Methylicorpusculum oleiharenae: one gene and its partner. The protein of the gene in region 1 binds, or shares a complex with, the protein of each later gene. Links are inferred from orthologs where the notes say so. Each region holds a gene or a part of one and is shown on either strand. Other genes may lie near its edges.

The links.
Region 2: the proteins of trxA (region 1) and trxB are in contact, whole or in part, in a crystal structure (PDB 1F6M), measured with the Escherichia coli proteins. The link is inferred for Methylicorpusculum oleiharenae from one-to-one orthologs.

The regions. Positions count from the first base shown.
Region 1 is NZ_WUTY02000001.1:1,016,971-1,024,429, reverse strand. The notes cover bases 1-2,937. They hold trxA (thioredoxin TrxA), read left to right. Parts: upstream 1-1,274; coding sequence 1,275-1,601; downstream 1,602-2,937. Other genes in these bases: rho (transcription termination factor Rho), read left to right, coding at 1,792-2,937; GO003_RS04795 (DEAD/DEAH box helicase), read right to left, coding at 1-1,174. In the rest of the region: more of rho, read left to right, coding at 2,938-3,048; GO003_RS04780 (oxidative damage protection protein), read right to left, coding at 3,151-3,423; mutY (A/G-specific adenine glycosylase), read right to left, coding at 3,420-4,478; GO003_RS04770 (AsmA family protein), read right to left, coding at 4,494-6,626; GO003_RS04765 (hypothetical protein), read left to right, coding at 6,933-7,223; GO003_RS04760 (peroxiredoxin), read right to left, coding at 7,399-7,459. UniProt on the Escherichia coli protein: Participates in various redox reactions through the reversible oxidation of its active center dithiol to a disulfide and catalyzes dithiol-disulfide exchange reactions.
Region 2 is NZ_WUTY02000001.1:5,182,168-5,189,679, forward strand. The notes cover bases 358-3,347. They hold trxB (thioredoxin-disulfide reductase), read right to left. Parts: upstream 2,336-3,347; coding sequence 1,379-2,335; downstream 358-1,378. Other genes in these bases: GO003_RS23115 (arginyltransferase), read right to left, coding at 358-451; aat (leucyl/phenylalanyl-tRNA--protein transferase), read right to left, coding at 448-1,143; GO003_RS23135 (DNA translocase FtsK), read left to right, coding at 2,693-3,347. Also shown: more of GO003_RS23115, read right to left, coding at 1-357; more of GO003_RS23135, read left to right, coding at 3,348-4,978; GO003_RS23140 (FlgO family outer membrane protein), read left to right, coding at 5,384-6,019; GO003_RS23145 (FAD assembly factor SdhE), read right to left, coding at 6,120-6,377; GO003_RS23150 (succinate dehydrogenase iron-sulfur subunit), read right to left, coding at 6,377-7,162; sdhA (succinate dehydrogenase flavoprotein subunit), read right to left, coding at 7,162-7,512.

The DNA of each region.
Region 1 (7,459 bases):
GCTTGACGATCTCGGCTAATAATTCAGCGGTGATTGGACTGACGGGAACTTTTTGGTTGATAAACGTTTCAATGTCAGGCATGGAGTACGCATACTCTTCGCATATAAAGCTGATGGCTTCGCCGCTTGCGCCAAAACGCGCGGTACGGCCTATGCGATGCACATAATCTTCAGCATCCTGGGGCAGATCGTAGTTGATGACATGAGAGACATCGGTGATATGCAAGCCGCGTGCAGCGACATCGGTCGCGATCAGTAGTTGAAGTTTATTGTCCTGAAAATCACCCAGTAAGCGTTGACGCTTTTCCTGGGGCACATCCCCACTGAGAACCGCTGTTTTATACCCGTTAACATTCAAATAATCATCGAGTTGTTCAGCACATCGCTTGGTGTTGACGAAAATAATGCTGCGTTGCGGTTTATATTTATTCAAAATTCCAATCAACAAAGGAATTTTTTGCTCGTTAGACGGACAGTAAGCACTTTGCTTGATTGCCGAGGACGTTACCTCTTCCGATTCTATTTTGATTAATACGGGCTGGTTCATATGTTCGTAAGCCAGTTCCGTCACTTTGTAAGAAAGCGTTGCGGAAAACAATAAATTAAGCCGCTTGTCGGCTTCCGGCATGCGTCTCAACAGGTAACGAATATCCTTGATAAAACCCAGATCAAGCATGCGATCGGCTTCATCCAGAACCATGACCTGAACATGATCCAGAGTGAACACATTTTGCCGATAGAAATCAATAATTCTGCCCGGTGTGCCAATTATTATGTCGACATTTGATTTCAATGTATTCTGTTGCTTCTGGTAATCCGTACCCCCGTAAACCAGCGCAAATTTAAAATCCAGGTATTTGCCCAGCAACAAAGCATCTTTATGAATCTGAATCGCTAATTCCCGAGTTGGAGCAAGAATAACGGCGCGCGGGTTCTTGATTGTCTCGTTTTCATCATTAATCAGCTGCTGGAAAGTAGCGAGTAGAAAGGTCGCGGTTTTACCGGTACCGGTCTGCGCCTGGCCTGCGATGTCTTTGCCGCGAAGCGACAAGGGCAAAGATTTATCCTGAATGGGCGTGCAATAGTCGAAACCGGCTTCATTTAATCCTTTAAGGATAGAGTCGGATAATTCAAGATTACTGAATCGAGTTTGGGTTAGATGCGTCTTTTTCATAGGCGCATAGCATAACCTAAAATTGGCTGTGGCTAAAATTCATTGACAAAGTGATTGACTCCCTCCTATAGTTTAGTCTTTACAAATTTTGGAGATGAGTGTGAGTGAGTCAGTCCTGCATGTAACCGATGCTGAATTTGATGAAACTGTTATTAAAGCCGACGGCCCGGTACTGGTTGATTATTGGGCAGAATGGTGTGGACCTTGCAGAATGATTGCTCCGGTACTGGATGAAATCTCCAAAGAATATGCCGGAAAATTGACAGTGGCCAAAATTAACATTGATGAAAATCCTGAAACACCACAACGGTATGGCGTGCGTGGTATTCCAACTTTAATGTTATTTAAGGGCGGCGAAGTGGAAGCCACTAAAGTTGGGGCACTTAGTAAATCTCAGCTCGCTGATTTCATCGACAAAAACATATAATCGCCAAATACTTGCTGGCCCGTCATAATTTATTTGGACGGGCCGGTTATCTGGAGTGTATAATCTCGGCGTGCATTCCAAGCATATCCCAACAGTTCCTCAAGAATTATTTTTTTCCAAAAATTGAACACCTTTCTCTTGATCTTGCGGCTTTCTGCTGTAATTTACTTTCTTTCGAGTCCCCTTTAATATGAATCTAACCGAGTTAAAACTTAAACAAGTTGCTGAACTTATCAATATCGCTGAGTCCCTGGGACTTGAAAACGTCGCAAGAACCCGCAAACAAGATCTGATTTTTGCTATCCTGAAAAAACAGGCGAAAAGCGGCGAGGATATCTATGGCGACGGTGTATTGGAAATTCTTCAGGACGGCTTTGGTTTTCTTAGAACACCCGGATGTTCGTATTTGGCAGGACCCGATGACATTTATGTTTCACCCAGTCAGATTAAGCGATTTGGCCTTAGAACAGGCGATACCGTCAGCGGAAAAATAAGACCGCCTAAAGATACAGAGCGTTATTTTGCGATGCTCAAAGTTCAACAAATTAACTTTGAAGCGCCGGAAAATACAAAAAACAAAATTCTATTTACCAACCTGACACCGTTATTTCCCAATAAAAGATTCAGACTTGAGCGAGGCAATGGAACCAGCGAGGATCTCACTGGACGGATTATCGATCTGATTGCCCCCATCGGAAAAGGTCAGCGCGGCTTGATCGTATCACCGCCAAAAGCCGGTAAAACCATGATCATGCAAAATCTTGCCCATTCTATTGTTGAGCAAAATCCTGAATGTTATCTGATTGTCCTGCTGATCGACGAGCGTCCTGAAGAAGTCACGGAAATGGAGCGTTGCGTACGTGGAGAAGTTATTTCCAGTACTTTCGATGAGCCGGCAACACGCCATGTTCAAGTGGCTGATATGGTCATCGAAAAAGCACGTCGGTTGGTAGAGCACAAACACGATGTAGTTATATTGTTAGACTCGATCACTCGTCTGGCCAGAGCGTTTAACACCGTGGCACCCTCTTCCGGCAAAGTATTGACCGGTGGTGTTGATGCCAATGCTCTGGAGAAGCCAAAACGCTTCTTTGGTGCGGCCCGAAACATTGAAGAAGGCGGCAGTTTGACCATTATTGCTACCGCATTGGTTGAAACCGGTTCAAGAATGGATGATGTCATTTACGAAGAATTCAAGGGAACCGGTAATATGGAATTACATCTGGATAGGAAATTAGCCGAAAAGCGCAGTTACCCCGCAATCAATATCAATCGTTCCGGTACCCGTCGCGAGGAATATCTGGTTGATCCGGAAGAATTACAAAAAACCTGGATTTTACGAAAGATTCTCCAGCCTATGGATGAAATGGCCGCGTCTGAGTTTTTGTTGGGTAAGCTAAAAGACTTTAAGACCAACGCTGAGTTTTTTGAATCGATGAAACGGTAAAAATGAGGATCTTGAGTTATCCGGTCAAATAGGCTGAATAAAAAATCCTTTATCCTCTTCCCGGATTTCGCTAAGCTTCATCCGGGCAAATCTGTGTGAAATTTATTGCGGCGGTGGAACGTAACCTTCCGGCATTACCGTTTCGCTGCTGGATAGAAACTTTGCTCGTTCTTCTTCCAAAAACTTCTTGGCTTTGGGGTCGAAACTGGTCAAGCGGTGTTCATTAAGCAACATGGTCTGCACGCTGAGCCATTCCTGCCACACCTGTTTGGAAATATTCTCATAAATATATTGGCCTTTAGGTCCAGGGAATGGCGGCGTATCAAGACCTTCCGCTTCTATACCCAATTTTGCACATTTAACCATTCGGGTCATGCTGTATCCTCGTGAGTTGATTCCAATAGCCGCTGTATCGGTGCGGCTAGTCCAAGTAATTTGATTTGCGGGTTTTTATACCAGACTAACCGATTAGCTTCCATCACAAAATGTTTGTGGTTATCGGTGGTAATTCTCAGTGGAATATAATTCAAATGGAAGTGGGAAAAAGTATGCCTTTGTTCGGGCAGGCACTCGCTTTTTATTATCGAAATTTGTTGGCACAAGCACCACTTATGCGCTGCAGTTACAGACTCAAATTCCGGAAAACTCCATAATCCCCCCCAAATTCCGGATAAAGGGCGTTGCTCCAGCAATGTGTGTCCAGAGCCATCCGTCAAATACAGAAAATAGAGGTGTTTAACCGGCAGTTTTTTTGCAGGTTTCGGAGCAGGAAGCAAGGCAACGGTTCCATTAAGCCGGGCATAACAATCGGTATGCAAGGGGCATCGAACACAGTCAGGTTTACTGCGGGTACAAACGGTTGCCCCCAAATCCATAATGGCTTGCGTGTAATCGGCAACCCGTTCCTTAGGCGTATAGTAAGCGCTCACCGTCCATAATTGTTTGGCGGTAACTGACGTCCCCGGCCATCCTGAAACACCTTCAAACCGGGCCAGAACACGCTTGACATTGCCATCCAGAATGGGATGACTGTTTTGAAATGCAATACTTAAGATCGCTCCTGCTGTGGATTGCCCTATCCCTGGAAGTTGAATGAGCGAATCAAAATTATCCGGGAAACGACCGGAAGCCTGAATGATCCGGGCACTTTGATGGAGGTTTCTGGCTCTGGCGTAATACCCCAATCCGGACCACATTTGCAAGACACTATCGAGTGAAGCGGAAGCGAGATCATCTACTTCAGGGAAACGATCAACAAACTTTAAAAAGTAGGGAATAACTGTGCTGACTTGCGTTTGTTGCAGCATGGTTTCCGAGAGCCAGACCCGATACGCTGTGACAGGCTGTTGCCAGGGGAGATCTTTGCGGCCGTTTAGATCAAACCAGTCCAATAGTTTTCTTTGAAAAACACTCGCTTCTACACGCATCATTACTTTTAAATGGAATCAGAAAAACCGTTTGAGCAAATCGCTGGCACCAGGGCCGAATTTTTTATCCAGTTTTTTTAGTAACTTATCTTTTTTCTTTTCAATTTTGTCTTTATTTTGCTCAATGAGAAATTGAGCAACATCAAAAGTCATGACAGGCTGATCCACTGTCCCGGTAATGAAAACAGTAATGGGTGGATTTTCGCCCGATTCAGAGGTTTTATCCTGAGACTTACTCTTTAGCAGCTTGGCATTGATTTTATAATTCACTTGTTCAGAGTTTAAATCGATAGTGCCTGAGCCTTGCGCATTGAGTTTTGATGATTTGGCGCTCAGATCCTTATTGGTAATCACACCTTTTGCAATCTGTCCTGAGCCGCTGATTTCAGAAAAAAGGGTTTGATCCTTTGGGTGATCGGTTCTAACCGGTGAACCCTTGATTGCTGTTTTAGCATTGTCGATTAGTGCTTGCAGGTTAAATCCTTTGATCACGCTATCTTTCACCAAAAAATCAAACTGGCCTTTCAACGTCGATAGCAGCAATGATTTCTCTAAACTTTGGCTTTGGAGTTGGGTTGTAAGATTTAACTTGCCGCTGAATTTCGCTTGGCCTTTTAAATCGGTCAGCAAGGGTTCAAGCTGAAGATTGACAATGCTCTCTTGAATAGACATTTTCGGGGTACTGGCAGACTCTCCGTTAAAGTCCATAGAACCGTGATATGCGCCTTGATAGAGACCGGAAATAGCTTGTTTTGTTTTAACATGCCCTTGCCGGGCTGACAGATTCAAACTTAAGCCTGTTAACTTGAGTTTTTGAATGGTCAGTGAATCTACAGTCAAACTGCCTTCCGCATTGATTTTTTTCAATGTTTCAGCGGGCAGGGCTGACATTGCCACTGCTAAGGCGGCTGCAGGACTGGCCAGTGTTGTTGACTTTTCTTTGGAGTCTTTAGCGGGTAGATAGTTGTCTGCATTTAATCGGTCAATGTTGAGATTAAAATGAGTAACAGGGGTGGTTGAAATTGTATCGATTCGGGCGCTGCCTTGAAGCACGCTATCATCCAGCTGGATTTTCAAGGGGTCTATCAACACATTAGCCGGCGTGGTTTTAAGCGAGAATTCGGCAGAGGCCTGCGTCAATGCGTTGTTATTTTGCATAACGGGTAAGGAGAAGCCCCAGCGGGTTAATAATTTGGCGAGGTTGAAGGGTTGTAATTTAAAACGGCCTTCGGTTTGAGGTGCCTTTAACAGGTCACTGATGACCAGATCGCCAGATAAGCTTAATTCTTCCGCTTGAAGATTAGAGTCGTTTATTTTCAACCGGTTTTCATTCAGATCCAATGAGATGTTTGCTGTCAGACCCATTGATAATTCGCCTGCCGGTACTGAAGGACTTTTAATCTTGGTCTGTAGCGAAGTCTTCTCTAAAATGAAAACTTGAAAGTCAGGTTTTATCAGCAGGTTGGCCGATAAGTTTGTTGAGTTGGTCAATTGAGCCGCAGGGTTAGAAAATTCGAATGAGAGCTTTACCGGAACCGGTTCATTGATGATTAACGCCTCGGTATTCAGTGTGAAATCAGTTATTGTCCAATGATCATCTTTTGCCTGACCCACCCAGGAAACCTGGCTGCGCTCAATGGTAAGCCCTGCGATAGCCAATGCGCCGATTGCCTGCACAGTATCCTGCGCATAACTGTCCGCGGTTTTTGCGGGTTCCGATCTAGGCAGGGTTGGGTCAGTTTTGAGAGCCTTGCCGGAACGCTCCCAGTTACCCTGGCCCTCAGCATTTTTTTCAAGATTCAGATTTAGACCCACCAGAGTAATACGATCGATTTCAACCGATCTTGACAGTAATGGGAGCAGTTTAACTCTGATATTAAGCCGGTCAAGTTGAGCAAGGACTTCCTTTCTAAAACCCGGCGCATTACTCACACTGATTTTTTCAGCGGTAAAACCAAGCCAGGGAAAAAATGAAAGCTCAACCGGCCCATTGATACTAACGTCTCTATCCAGTTGTTCATATGCTACTTTTTCAATGTGCGGCTTTAATTGCTCCGTGTCGAAGGTTAAAGCAAATAGTACGATTCCTAACGATAGCAGCAAAACAAATCCAGCGAAGAAGATCCCTGCAATTTTTAGATATTTTCCCATGACTTCCTCATGAATAAAGATGCGACAACCGGGCTATATCGATTATCATTGAAAGAGCATTTTAATGCTTAACAGTTGCAAGACGATAAGATAAATTGCATGCCTATTAAAATGTTCATAAATAGTAACCTACTCACCCACTTAGAATTGAGGGTGCCGGTGATTGATTTCAAAGGAAGCGTGAATACGTCCCTGTAGCTCTCTGCAACATCCCTGTTACAGAAGCCTTTTCAGTCAACCACCGACACCCAATAAAATTGGAGCGGGGAGCAGATATCATAAATAATAAATAAAACGGGGGAGCTTATGTTATTTGCAAAAATTGCCGGAATATTAATCATGGTGTGGTTTTATCAAACGGCTAAAAAACAACAGGAAAATGGCATGAAATGGGCAATAACCGGTTTGGTGGGTTATTGGCTGGTATGGTGGATCGTCACCTTATCGATAGCCAATCCTTTGCTGGAAACGTTTGAAAGAAGCTCGGCGCTGATTCAGATGTCGATCGGAATAATTCCGGCAATAGCGGCTATTATCGCAGCGCTATTTATTAGAAAGAAATTTCTGGTAGATGCTTTTGAATCAAAAAATCAGTAAAAGAAATTTTTAGTGGGTGTGGAGCTGTTTGACAATCAGCGGTTTAGCCAGGTTTAAAGACCAACACGGCTTGGATTTTTGTGTGCCGCAACGAATTCACAGCCTTGAGGTTTGTTTGAGTGTGCCAATGACAAAAAGCCTTGGCACACTTTAAAACTACTTCGAAATCGATTCTTTACAGCTTATCTGCGTTTTTATCTAAATAATCAGCAACACCGTCGGGACTTGCTTTCATT
Region 2 (7,512 bases), 4.2 Mb from region 1 along the record:
ACATTGCGCCCTCATTACGGAATTCTACAAAATGCGTATTACACCAATGACTGCCAAGAAACCCCATAAAGTCATCTGCTTCCAATTCCAAATTGCCGTGTTCGTTATGCCTGCTGGCCAGATATCGCTTGTACAAAGCAAACTGACCGGCATCGAATAGATCCGGCTTGATAACAACTTCGGTCTTTTGGTTACGCGCAATACAGCGCTTTTGGCTGCGATTGGGCATAAACTCAGACACCTTGAGCCGCGTTGGAATACACGCATTACAAGACGTGCAACTCGGCCTGTAAACATTGTCACCGCTGCGGCGAAAACCCAAAGCTATCAGATCAGAATACAGTGCGTTATTAATAGCCTCGGAAGGATGCACAAACGCGGAGCGCGCAATATGATTTTTAAGGTAACCGCAGGGATATTCACCAGACACATAAAGATTGATGGTTGTCATCGCGCTTGCCAAGCATCCGGCCCTGGTCCGAGATCACAAAATTTGTGTAAAAGATCAATGAATTCCTGCCGGTCTATTTCCTCTGCGCCTAAACTGAGCAGGTGATGCGTCTTGACCTGACAGTCAATCAACCGATAATTCCATTGCCTGAGTTTTTCAACAATAAAGGCAAAAGCCACTTTGGACGCATCCGTTCGCGTATGAAACATCGATTCGCCGAAAAAAACCTGTCCAATTGCAACGCCGTATAGCCCTCCTGTCAGTTCTCCGTTACACCAGGCTTCCACCGAATGGGCAACCCCCATATGGTGTAAATCAATATAAGCGTCTTTGATTTCATCCGTAATCCAAGTACCGGACTCATGATTCCGAGGCTCTGCGCATCCGTCCATAACTTGCTCAAACGCTTGATCATAGGTCACAACATAATCACCTTTTCGCAGCCTTTTGGCGAGGCTTCGCGAAACGTTCAACTTTTCCGGAAAGAGCACCAGGCGAGGATCGGGCGACCACCAAAGAATGGGCTCGCCAGGGTTATACCAGGGAAAAATACCTTGTCTATACGCATTGACCAGCCGAACAGGAGACAAGCAACCACCTACAGCCAGCAATCCATTCGGATCCGGCAAGGCAAGGTAAGCGGGCGGAAACGGCTCGCTGTCGTTTAGGGGATCAAGAACAGCCAGTTGCATGGTCTCTCATCACAAATTGAACTTCATTGCAAACTACTCGCCCGCTTGGGATGGAAGGTGTAGGTGATTGATTAAAAAGGCTTCTGCAACAGGAATGTTGCAGAGAGCTATAGGGACGTATTCATTCGTCCTTTGAAATCAAGCCACTACACCCAACAATAGGGGAGGAGGTGGGCAAGATACTTTTATTATTTCAAGTACGGGGAACATTGACCCATTCACCCCTCAAGCCATTTCAATTGTCAAGCTCATCCAAAAATTTTTCCGCATCCAGCGCGGCCATACAACCTGACCCTGCCGAGGTAATCGCCTGTTTGTAGATAGAATCCATGACATCGCCCGCTGCAAAAACGCCAGTCACACTGGTAGACGTTGCATTACCCTGAATACCGCTTTTTACTTTGATATAGCCATGATCCATATCCAATTGACCATTGAAAATATCCGTGTTTGGCGTATGCCCAATGGCAATGAATACACCATGGACGTCCAGCTCTTCAGTGGAATCGTCCTGCGCGCTTTTGATTCTGATACCGGTAACGCCCATGTCGTCGCCCAAGACCTCATCAAGCGTGGAATACCATTTGATCTCGACATTTCCGGACCGTGATTTTTCAATGAGTTTGTCGGACAGAATTTTTTCAGAGCGAAATTTATCCCGGCGATGAATCACGGTCACCTTGGATGCAATATTGGACAGATAAAGCGCTTCTTCAACCGCAGTATTGCCGCCCCCAATCACGGCAACCGGTTTATTCCTATAAAAAAAGCCATCACAAGTCGCGCAGGCTGAAACACCTTTGCCTTTGAAGGCTTCCTCCGATTCCATGCCCAAATATTTTGCTGACGCCCCCGTGGCAATAATCAGTGCATCGCAGGTATAAACACCGGAATCGCCAGTGAGCTTAAACGGCCTTGAAGACAAATCGGCCGTATGAATATGATCAAACACGATTTCGGTTTCAAAACGCTCCGCGTGTTTAAGCATTCTCTCCATTAAATCAGGACCTTGTAATCCTTCTACATCACCCGGCCAGTTATCCACATCGGTTGTTGTGGTCAACTGCCCCCCTTGTTGCATGCCCGTAACAATAACCGGTTTTAAATTGGCGCGCGCGGCATAGATTGCCGCTGTATAGCCTGCAGGACCCGAGCCCAGGATAAGAAGCCTGCAGTGTTTAATGTCAGTCATTGAATTTTCTCCAAAGAGGATAAGAAATAATTTTGTCTACAGATTATCACTTGAGAATGTTTATTCTCAAATTTTTGCTGATTATCCGCTAAAAGCTGAGCAAACTTATCTTGTAGGGCGGTGCATTTCCTCCCTTGCGCAACAAGGCAACTTTCTAAAAAATTAACCTATTGATTAATTTGTATTTTTAATATCAGCAGCGGTTGAAAATCCGCAAACTGCCCCCTATTAGGCTATCTGTTTGAGAGTGAATCGGGCTAAATTAATTTAACCTGATTCTCTGATCTAGATTAATGTTATTTATCCAAATACTATTCTATAATCATGTTTTATCGAATTATTTTAGGGAACTGATTCATGTCTGCAGTGATAGAAGAAAAAACAATTCGTGGATTACGAGAAATAGCATTGCTGGGTCTGTCCACATTAGCCGTGTTTTTTTTAATTTCCCTGATTACTTTCAGCAATGAGGATTCAGGATGGTCTCATAGCGGAACGGGCCAAGCGATAGCCAACGCAGGTGGCATGGTGGGGGCGTGGCTCTCTGATTTCTGCCTGAGTTTGTTTGGCATCATGGCTTATCTTTTCCCTATCATGATTGGCTGGCATGGCTGTTTGGTCTATTCCCAGGGCCAATCGAACAACGGTAAATTCGTATTAAGCCTCAGATGGCTTGGCTTTATTGCCACCACCTTATCCGGAACTGCGTTACTTTATCTTCATCTACTGAGAGCACCTATTGAATTACCTCGAAACACCGGCGGCATTCTGGGTCAGGAAATCGGCGATTCATTGGTCGTGATATTCGGCGATTCCGGCGCAACCTTATTGTCTCTGGCGGTTTTATTGGCAGGAATCACTTTATTTACCGGCGTGTCCTGGTTAAAAGTCATTGATGATGTAGGCAAATACTCATTGTTGCTTTGCCGTTTTTTGACTCGGCACTTATTAAAACTGACTCATGATGAGCTTGCACCCGAAACCTATGACGAAGAAGCGACGACACCCGCGCAAACCCGAAAAACTGAAGCCAAAGCACGCAAAAAGACCGCGCCATCCGTTTTTCAACCTGAACAAATCCTTGAAAACAAACCCAAACCCGCTCCAAAACAACCCATGCGAGTCGACCTTTCAAAAGTCAGCTCAGGACAATTGCCTACTGTAGATTTACTGGATGAGCGCGATACGCGGGTAAAAGGTTATACCAAAAGCGAACTGGAAGACATGTCACGCCTGGTTGAAGATATCCTGCAGGACTTTAACGTGGTCGTTGAGGTAGTTTCGGTTCATCCAGGCCCTGTCATCACCCGATTTGAATTACAACCGGCCGCCGGCGTCAAAGTCAGCCGCATCAGCAGTTTATCCAAAGACTTGGCCAGGGCCTTATCAGTTTCCAGCGTCCGGATTGTCGAAATCATTCCCGGCAAATCTGTCATAGGCCTTGAAATTCCCAATCAAGAACGCGAAATAGTCAACCTGAAGGAATTATTGGCCTCCAGCGGATTTGAGAAAGCCAAATCCGCACTGACCTTAGCGCTGGGAAAAGATATCTCAGGCATACCTGTGGTAGCGGATCTCGGCAAAATGCCACATGCCCTGGTTGCCGGTACCACCGGCTCGGGAAAATCGGTCGCGATCAACACAATGATCCTCAGTCTGCTCTATAAGTCGACGCCTCAAGACGTCCGAATGATCATGATCGACCCAAAAATGCTGGAATTGTCCGTGTATGAAGGCATCCCTCATTTGCTGACGCCGGTCGTCACCGATATGAAAGAAGCCAGCAATTCTCTTCGCTGGGCAGTGGGCGAAATGGAACGGCGCTATAAACTGATGTCCAAAATGGGGGTGCGCAATCTGGCCGGTTTTAATCAACTGATCAATGACACCGCCGAAAAGGGCGAAACCATTCGCGATCCTTTCTTCGTTCTGGAAAGACCTTTAGAAGATGGGGAGGAATTTCCTACGCTGACTACTTTACCCAGTATCGTTATTGTCATCGATGAGTTGGCAGACATGATGATGATTGTCGGCAAAAAAGTTGAAGAACTGATCGCCAGACTCGCCCAAAAAGCCCGGGCTGCCGGTATCCATTTGATTTTGGCAACACAAAGGCCATCGGTCGATGTCTTGACCGGTTTGATAAAAGCTAACGTGCCGACCCGTATTTCGTTCCAGGTCTCTTCACGTATCGATTCCAGGACCATTCTGGATCAAGGTGGGGCTGAAACCCTTTTAGGCAACGGTGACATGCTCTTCCTGCCTTCCGGCACCAGCATTCCGATCAGAGCGCACGGCGCTTTTGTCGATGACCATGAAGTTCATCGAGTCGTTGAATTCTTGAAAAAAACAGGACCGGCTAATTATCTTGAAGAAATTACTCAGGAAAGATCCGATAGCAGCGACGGTTTCGGCGGAAGCACCAGTGACGATAGCGAAACAGACCCGCTGTACGACGAAGCGGTCATGTTTGTAACTGAATCCCGTAAAGCCTCGATATCCAGCGTTCAAAGGCGCTTTAAAGTGGGCTATAACCGCGCTGCGCGCATGATTGAAGACATGGAATCGGCAGGTATTGTCAGTTCAGCCGAAACCAATGGCTCAAGAGAGGTTTTGGCACCGCCTCCCCCTAAAAAAGATTAACCCGTGAACAATCCTGTCATCATTGGCTTGATAGCAATGCTGCTGCTCGCATTTTTGGGTGGATTGCTATTAGCCCGGCGTAAAAAGCAGGAAGAAAAGCAAATTAGAGTCATTTTTTTTGTATTTTATTTCTGGCTTCTCGCCTTTTTTCAACTCACCCTGTTTTCAATCATTTACTTTTTTAATTCTAAGTTCAGCTGGTTTTAATTTTGAAAAAATTATTTTAAACAATCACTTATTGTTTATTCCAAACCAACCGGCTCATCAACCATTAAGTATTCTTACTGCATCAACTCACAAATCTGAATATTTTCAGCATAAATACTAAAAAGTTCAGCTTAAATCCTTATAGCGGCATCTATAATATAGGCTGAATTTGCCGCTTAATTTCCAGGAGACGTTTATATGTTCAGATTCCAAACAATCACTTTATTGTTTTTAGCCTCGCTGGCTCTTTCAGGATGCGGGCCTATGTATTATTCCGATGAAGTTGACGATGATGATTTAGTTGAAGTCAGTTACGATGCGGTTGAGGATTTAATCAAAAATCTGAGACAGCCCTTACCGCGCGGCAGTCTTGTAGTGATCAATTCATTGGTCAATACCGATGATTTAGGTCAGACGCTGTCATTCGGTAGGATTATATCTGAGCAGATTTCTTCAGCGTTACACCGGTCAGGCTATCAGATCATGGGAATGGAATTGCCTACTGAGATCTTCGTGAAAAGTGACAGCGGCATTTTACATCTTTCCGACACGACCAAAGCCGATCTGAACAAAGTAGGCGCCAGCGCTCTGATAATCGGCGTATTCGCGCCTGGTAAAGAAAATGCCTATATTTCATTAAGAGTGGTTGACATAGAAACCGGGCACTTTATCTCAACCTCTGATTTATCAGTTTCAATGGGTCCTGATGTTAAAAACTTGCTCAAAGCAAAGAAAATAGAAAAAGTCGAAAAGGAAGCGGATAAGGCGGTAGAAGCCGAACCCGAAAAGGCAGATACAGACGAATCAAAATCAGAATTTGAGCCGTTACAGTAAGAAAACTCAAATGTCACTTCCCCGTTTTGATTAGGGGAAGTGATACAACATTTATATAAGCAGCGATTGGGATTTAATTCCGGTTGAATAACCGCGAATGTCAGGGACTGACGGATTGACTTGGCGGCACTGAACGAATTTTTTCAACGATGAATCTCAAGTTCTCAGTTTCTGCTTGCTGCTCACCCATCAATAACGGCATTAAGACATTATCTTGTAACGTCAATAATTCAACAAACCAGGCTTGTTCATCTGGAGACGCGCATTCGTAACATGCCTCCAGATACCGCATTAACATCAAATCCAGCTCCAGTGTGCCGCGGCGGCATTGCCACCGCAGTTGACTGATATTAGCCATTAGCCCAGTTTTCTTTGAGTCAGCAGCTTTTTGGTTTCCGCAATCGCTTTAGCCGGGTTTAACCCTTTAGGGCAGGTATCGGTACAATTCATAATCGTGTGACAACGATACAACTTGAAAGGATCTTCCAACTCGTCCAGACGTTCACCGGTACTCTCATCGCGGCTATCGACAATCCAACGATAAGCTTGTAACAAAATAGCAGGACCTAGATAACGGTCACTGTTCCACCAGTAACTTGGACAACTGGTCGAACAACAAGCGCAAAGCACGCATTCATAAAGCCCGTCCAACTTGGCCCGGTCCTCTTTACTTTGCAGTCTTTCGGAATCTGCCGGCGGTGGCGTTTGGGTTTCTATCCACGGTTTGATGGACGCATATTGAGCAAAGAAGTGCGTCATATCGGGCACCAGATCTTTGACCACTGACATATGCGGCAAAGGAAATATCTTGACGGTATCCGGATAATCGCTGATCGCCTTAGTGCAGGCCAGCGTATTCTTGCCATTGACGGTCATCGCGCACGATCCGCAGACCCCTTCGCGGCATGAGCGCCGGAAGGTCAAAGTGCTGTCGATTTCATTCTTTATTTTCAGTATGGCATCCAGCACCATAGGTCCACAGGTATCCATGTCGATTTCATAAATATCGATACGGGGATTCTCGCCACTGTCCGGATCCCAGCGATATACTTCAAACCGGCGTATATTGGTCACTCCTGATGCGGCTTTGAAGGTTTTACCTTCTTTTATGACTGAATTTTTGGGCAGCGTAAATTCTACCATTAGTAAACCCTCTCTTTAGGTGGAATGACGTCAACTTCGTCAGATAATGTGTACATATGAACCGGCCTGTAGTCGATTGTGACTTTATCGTCATTCAGCCACGTCAGTGTATGTTTCATCCAGTTTGCATCATCTCGTTTAGAAAAATCTTCTCTCGCATGACCGCCACGGCTTTCTTTTCTATTAGCCGCTGCATTAATCGTGACGGAAGCTTGCGCCAACAAATTATCCAACTCCAATGTTTCCACCAGATCGGTATTCCAAATCATCGATTTATCGGAGACTTTAACATCTTCAAACGTAGCGCGTATTTCCGCAATCTGTCTGGCACCTTCTTCCAGTGTTGCACC